2 regions of the Streptomyces sp. NPDC087901 genome follow, and region 2 is predicted to be linked to the other one. Evidence: predicted binding sites of a transcription regulator. Region 2 holds the regulator's gene; the other holds the start of a gene.

Region 1 (3,407 bases), on a different contig from region 2:
GTGATGCCGGCACTCGGACCGTCCTTCGGCACGGCACCCGCGGGGAAGTGGATGTGCGCACCGCGGTCCTTCAGGTCCGCGACCGGCAGTTCCAGCTCCGCGCCGTGCGAGCGCAGGAAGCTCAGCGCGATCTGCGCGGACTCCTTCATGACGTCGCCGAGCTGACCGGTCAGGGTCAGTCCGGACGCCCCGGTCTCCGGGTCGGCGAGCGACGCCTCCACGAAGAGGACGTCACCGCCCGCCCCGGTCACGGCGAGCCCGGTGGCCACGCCCGGCACCGCGGTACGGCGCTCGGCCGGGTCCTGGGCGGACTCGGGGACGTGGTGCGGCCGGCCGATGAGACCGCGCAGGTCTTCGTCGGTCACCGTGAACGGCAGTTCGCGGTCGCCGAGCTCGTGCTGGGCCGCGACCTTGCGCAGCAGCCGGGCGACGGCCCGCTCCAGGTTCCGGACCCCGGCCTCCCTCGTGTACTCACCGGCCAGCTTGCGCAGCGCCGACTCGTCGAGGGTGACCTCGGCCTTCTCCAGACCGGCCCGCTCAAGCTGACGCGGGAGCAGGTGGTCGCGGGCGATGACGACCTTCTCGTCCTCGGTGTAGCCGTCGAGCCTGACCAGCTCCATCCGGTCGAGCAGAGCCTCCGGGATGGATTCCAGGACGTTGGCCGTGGCCAGGAAGACGACATCGCTGAGGTCGAGTTCGACCTCCAGGTAGTGGTCGCGGAAGGTGTGGTTCTGCGCCGGGTCGAGCACTTCGAGAAGGGCTGCGGCAGGGTCGCCCCGGAAGTCGGAGCCGACCTTGTCGATCTCGTCGAGCAGGACGACCGGATTCATCGAACCGGCCTCCTTGATGGCGCGCACGATGCGGCCCGGGAGCGCGCCGACGTACGTACGCCGGTGGCCTCGGATCTCCGCCTCGTCCCGGACACCGCCGAGTGCGACTCGGACGAACTTGCGCCCCATGGCGTGCGCCACGGATTCACCGAGCGAGGTCTTTCCGACCCCGGGAGGCCCGACCAGGGCCAGCACCGCACCGCCGCGCCGGCCTCCGACCACACCCAGCCCGCGGTCGGCCCGCCGCTTGCGTACCGCGAGGTACTCGGTGATGCGCTCCTTCACGTCCTGCAGGCCCGCGTGTTCGGCGTCGAGGATCTCCTGGGCGCCCTTGATGTCGTACGCGTCCTCGGTCCGCTCGGTCCACGGCAGTTCGAGGACGGTGTCGAGCCAGGTCCTGATCCAGGAGCCTTCGGGGCTCTGGTCGGAGGAGCGCTCCAGCTTGTCGACCTCCTTGAGCGCGGCCTCGCGGACGTGCTCGGGAAGGTCGGCGGCCTCGACGCGTGCCCGGTAGTCGTCGGACTCGTCGCCGGAACCGGGTTCACCGTTGAGTTCGGAGAGCTCCTTGCGTACGGCGTCGAGCTGGCGCCGCAGCAGGAACTCACGCTGCTGCTTGTCGACGCCCTCCTGGACGTCCTTGGCGATCGACTCGGCGACGTCCTGCTCGGCGAGGTGCTCGCCGAGCCACTGGATGGCGAGCTTCAGCCGGGCCACCGGATCGGCGGTCTCCAGCAGCTGCACCTTCTGGGTGGTGGTGAGGAAGGGGGAGTATCCGGAGTTGTCGGCGAGCGCCGAGACGTCCTCGATCTGCTGGACCCGGTCCACGACCTGCCAGGCGCCGCGCTTCTTCAGCCAGCTGGTGGCGAGTGCCTTGTACTCCCTGACCAGCTCGGCGACGGCTCCGGGGAGAGGCTCGGGGACGGAGACGTCGACCCGGGTCCCTTCCACCCAGAGCGCGGCACCGGGACCACTGGTCCCGGCCCCGATCCGCACGCGGCCGCGGCCGCGGATGAGCGCGCCCGGGTCGCCGTCCGAGAGCCGTCCGACCTGCTCGACGGTCCCGATGACACCGATCCCGGTGTAGGTCCCGTCGATGCGCGGAACGAGCAGCACTTCGGGCTTGCCTCCGCCCTCACGGGCTGCGGCCTGCGCGGCTTCCACCGCGGCACGTACATCGCTGTCGGACAGGTCCAGAGGCACCACCATTCCGGGCAGCACGACCTCGTCGTCGAGCGGCAGCACAGGCAGGGTGAGCGGTGTGACCGCATTGGACTCAGTAGCCATGATCTCCCCTTCGGCAGTCAAGTTGAGCTATGAAGACTCAATGCTCCTGAGCCACCGAATGTTCCCCGGGCTGTGTTCGCTGTGAGCGATCGCGGTATGACAGTGGCGGCGTGCCTTGGGTGCAACGCCGGACGGGACCGCCGTAGTCCCGCGACCGCACGGGCCCGCGTACGCGAATTCGGGCGCGAAGCGGGCGGCACATCGTGAGCGGAGTCGGGTGCGAAGTCGGGCGGCACATCGTGCGCGGAGTCGCCCGGCACATCGTGCGCGGAGTCGTGCTCGAAGTCGTGAGCACATCGGGCGCGAAATCCCGTGGAGGACGAGGCCCCGGCCGACCAGGATGGGCCGATGACCGATTCCCTTCTTCCCGTGCAGGCCCTGCTCGTCGTGGACGTCCAGAAGGCGGGGGTGACCGGAGACAGGGCTGTGCCCGGCGCAGCCGGACTCCTGGAGCGGACGGCGGGCCTGATCGCGCGGGCACGGCAGAGCGGTGCACTCGTCGTGCACCTCCAGAACGACGGCGCTCCCGGCGCGGGCGACGAGCCCCACACGCCCGGCTGGGCGCTCCACCTGCCGGTCGGGGCGGGCCCCGCGGAGTCCGTGATCCGCAAGACCCGGGACGACGGCTTCGCCGGCACGTCGCTGGGCTCCTTGCTGAGCGGGGCGGGCGTCGAGGCGGTCGCCGTCTGCGGCGTGATGTCGGAGATGTGCGTACAGGCGACGGCCCGCACGGCCCTGGCCCTGGACTACCGGGTCGTTCTCCCTTACGACGCGCATGCGACGCAGGACATCCCGGCAGCTCCCGGGATCAGCGAGGCGGTCCCGGCCGCCGTGGTCTCCCGGGTCGCCGCGTGGGCGATCAGCGCGGACGCGGACGTCACCACGCCGGCCGCGGACGTGACGTTCGCGGCGCCGCCGAAGGCGTAGCCGTAGTCACGGGGATATGCCGTGGCCAGGGGGGAGCGGGACGGGCAGAGTACCCGTATGAACGACGACCGCGGGCTGAACCGGGACGGCACGATCGCGCGGGAGGGCTCACTGAGCCGGGTGCAGGAGGGGTTCGCGCCTGCCGTGGCGGCGGCCCGTTCCCGGATCACCGAGGTCTTCGGTCCCGCCCGGCTGGACAGCGCCTACCTCTACGGCAGCGTTCCGCGTGGCACGGCCACGCCCGGGGTCTCCGATCTCGACCTCCAGCTCGCCCTCCACGACGAGCCCACCGACGCCGACCGCGCCGACGCGCACACGATCGAGACCGCGCTTGACCGCGCATTCCCGCAGATCGATGGCGTCGGG
Region 2 (3,407 bases):
CTCCTGTCCGAGCTCCTGCCCGTGCTCGACGACGTCGGCCGGGCCCGCGAGCACGGTGAGCTCGTGGGCGGGTTCAAGTCGGTGGCCGAATCGCTGGAGACGGTCGTCGCCAAGCTCGGACTGCAGCAGTTCGGCAAGGAGGGCGAGCCCTTCGACCCGACGATCCACGAGGCCCTGATGCACTCGTACGCGCCGGACGTCACCGAGACGACCTGCGTGGCGATCCTGCAGCCGGGGTACCGGATCGGCGAGCGCACCATCCGCCCCGCGCGGGTGGCGGTGGCCGAACCCCAGCCGGGGGCCACGCCCGCGGCCGCGAAGGAAGAGAAGACTGACGACGAGGAGAGCGGTGGCGGCGAGGAGGTCTGACATTCCGTCCGACCATCTGGCAGCACACCGCTCGCCCACCCGCCCGGCCATGTGGCCGGTCGTCCGGAAGGAGGGACGTCGATGAGTACGAAGGACTTCGTCGAGAAGGACTACTACAAGGTTCTCGGCGTCCCGAAGGACGCCACCGACGCCGAGATCAAGAAGGCGTACCGGAAGCTCGCCCGCGAGTTCCACCCGGACGCCAACAAGGGCGACGACAAGGCGGAGGAGCGCTTCAAGGAGATCTCCGAGGCGAACGACATCCTCGGTGACACCAAGAAGCGCAAGGAGTACGACGAGGCACGCGCCCTCTTCGGCAACGGCGGCTTCCGCCCCGGACCCGGCGGAGCCCAGGGCAACTTCAACTTCGACCTGGGGGACCTCTTCGGAGGTGCCCCAGGCGGGGGCCAGGGCGGCGCCGGCGGGTTCGGCGGCGGTGGCGGCGGCCTGGGAGACGTCTTCGGCGGCCTGTTCAACCGGGGCGGCGGCGGTACCGGCACACGGGTGCAGCCGCGCCGCGGCCAGGACATCGAGTCCGAGGTGACGCTCAGCTTCACCGAGGCGGTCGACGGGGCCACGGTCCCGCTGCGGATGTCCAGCCAGGCGCCCTGCAAGGCGTGCTCCGGCACCGGCGACAAGAACGGCACCCCCAGGGTCTGCCCGACCTGCGTCGGCACCGGCCAGGTCTCGCGCGGCAGCGGCGGCGGTTTCTCGCTCACCGATCCCTGCGTGGACTGCAAGGGCCGGGGCCTCATCGCCCAGGACCCCTGCGAGGTCTGCAAGGGCAGCGGCCGGGCGAAGTCGTCCCGCACCATGCAGGTCAGGATTCCGGCGGGCGTCCTCGACGGCCAGCGGATCCGGCTGCGCGGCAAGGGCGCCCCGGGTGAGCGCGGCGGACCGGCCGGCGACCTCTATGTCGTCGTCCACGTCGACGCCCACCCGGTCTTCGGCCGCAAGGGCGACAACCTCACGGTCACCGTGCCCGTCACCTTCACGGAGGCGGCGCTCGGCGGCGAGGTGAAGGTCCCCACGCTCGGCGGACCGCCGGTCACCCTGAAGCTTCCGGCCGGCACGCCCAACGGGCGCACCATGCGGGCCAGGGGCAAGGGCGCGGTCCGCAAGGACGGCACCCGCGGCGACCTGCTGGTCACCGTCGAGGTGACGGTCCCCACGGACCTGGGCCCTGAGGCCCGGGACGCCCTGGAGGCCTACCGAAAGGCGACCGCGGACCAGGACCCGCGGGCGGAGCTGTTCCAGGCAGCGAAGGGAGCTTGAGGTGGACGGCCGACGACGTAATCCGTACGAACTCACCGATGAATCCCCGGTGTACGTGATCTCGATCGCGGCCCAGCTCTCGGGCCTGCATCCTCAGACGCTGCGCCAGTACGACCGCCTCGGCCTGGTCTCGCCCGACCGCACGGCCGGGCGCGGACGGCGCTACTCGGCCCGCGACATCGAGCTGCTGCGCACCGTGCAGCAGCTGTCGCAGGACGAGGGCATCAACCTGGCCGGCATCAAACGCATCATCGAACTGGAGCACCAGGTCGCGGCCCTTCAGCAACGTGTCGCCGAGCTCTCGGCGGCCGTCGACGGGGCGGCGGTGGCCATGCAGCAGCGCGAGGCGCAGGTGCATGCGTCGTACCGGCGCGACCTGGTGCCGTATCAGGATGTGCAGCAGACCAGTGCCCTGGTGGTCTGGCGGCCGAAGAGGCCGAAGGACTGAACGGGGACCGTTTCCCGTGCAAGGAGCCCGTCACCCCGCAACGTCGGGGGTGACGGGCTCCTCTGCTGTGCGCGGCGGTACGGGCTCGGCGATGCCGGAGCGGACGAGGAGGGCGCCGAGTTGGGTGCGGCTGGTGGCGTCGAGGGTCTGCATGAGTTTGGAGATGTGGGCGCGGCAGGTGCGGACGCTGATGCCGAGCTTGTGGGCGACGGCCTCGTCCTGGTTTCCCTCCATCAACAGGCGCGCGATGCTCTGCTGGACGGCGGTGACGGGGGCGCCGGGGACGGTTGTGGGGAGTTGCTGGGTGAACGGGGTGGCCAGGGCCCAGAGCGTCTCGTACATCTCGGCCAGGAAGGCGACGAGCGCGGGGTGGCGGATCTCCAGGGCGACGCTGCGGTCGGGTTCGGCGGGGACGTAGGCGACCTTGCGGTCGAAGATCATGAGGACTTCGATCGCCTGTTCCATGGTGCGGACCTGGAGGAGGCTCCTCGGCAGCTGGCTCACGTACGCCTTGAGAGCCGGGCTGTAGCGCGCCGAATGCTGGTAGATGTGTCGCACCTGAACGCCCCGCTCAACCGTGGGCAGCGTGCCCGACAGGGCCTGTCGCAGATCCTCCTGGGGCCGCGTGCTGCCGGGCTGGAGCGTGAGGATCTCCTCGGTCACTTCCTGCGCGGATTCGTTGATGGACGCCTGGACCGTCGAGCGCCCCTTGAGCACGGTGATGGCGAGGTGGGGGGTGCCGTGGTCGAGGAAGGTCAGAGGCACCAGCGCCTGGGCCAGGCGGTCGGAGATCCGCACCTGGTCCAGGAGTCCCTGGGCGATGGGGTGCAGCAGATGTGCGAGGGCCGCAGACGGCGGTACGGGGCGCAGGAGCCGGCTGTCGAGCGGGTCGGGCAGCAGGAGAGCCGTGTCGATGAGGCAGGGCGCGGTGCTGACAGCTGACCGGGCGATGCGGCCCTTGGCCAGTGCGTCGGTGTAGAGACCGACGGCCTCGTCGCACAGATCGCGGTCGCTGTGGGCGTGGTGGCGTGGCACTGTCATGGCCCGCCGCGTTCCACGATGCCGGACTGGACGAGCAGTGCGCCGAGTTGGGTGCGGCTGGTGGCGTTGACGGTCTGCATGAGTTTGGAGATGTGGGCGCGGCACGTGCGGACGCTGATTCCCAGCTTGCGGGCCACGACCTGGTCGACGTGGCCGTCGACAAGGAGCCGCGCGATGCTGAGCTGGACGGCGGTGACGGAGGCGCTCGACGGAGGAGTCTGCAGGGGTTCCGTGAGGGGAGTGGCCTGTGCCCACAGGACCTCGTACACCTGGA

Evidence for each region. The regulator HspR, encoded in region 2, represses chaperone genes until heat shock. The targets are predictions, from matches to a motif close to TTGAGNNNNNNNNNCTCAA.
Region 1: lon (endopeptidase La) is a predicted target of HspR. The motif match lies at 2,137-2,155, and genes of this name have one in related genera.

What each region holds. Positions count from the first base shown of each region.
Region 1 covers NZ_JBIUUC010000008.1:193,192-196,598, forward strand. Annotated here, with positions in the region: gene lon (endopeptidase La) at 1-2,114, opposite strand, end outside; gene ACIOEW_RS24685 (isochorismatase family protein) at 2,463-3,041, shown strand; gene ACIOEW_RS24690 (nucleotidyltransferase) at 3,099-3,407, shown strand, end outside.
Region 2 covers NZ_JBIUUC010000004.1:502,665-506,071, forward strand. Annotated here, with positions in the region: gene grpE (nucleotide exchange factor GrpE) at 1-369, shown strand, start outside; gene dnaJ (molecular chaperone DnaJ) at 451-1,644, shown strand; gene ACIOEW_RS15985 (heat shock protein transcriptional repressor HspR) at 1,646-2,092, shown strand; gene ACIOEW_RS15990 (LuxR C-terminal-related transcriptional regulator) at 2,123-3,133, opposite strand; gene ACIOEW_RS15995 (LuxR C-terminal-related transcriptional regulator) at 3,130-3,407, opposite strand, start outside.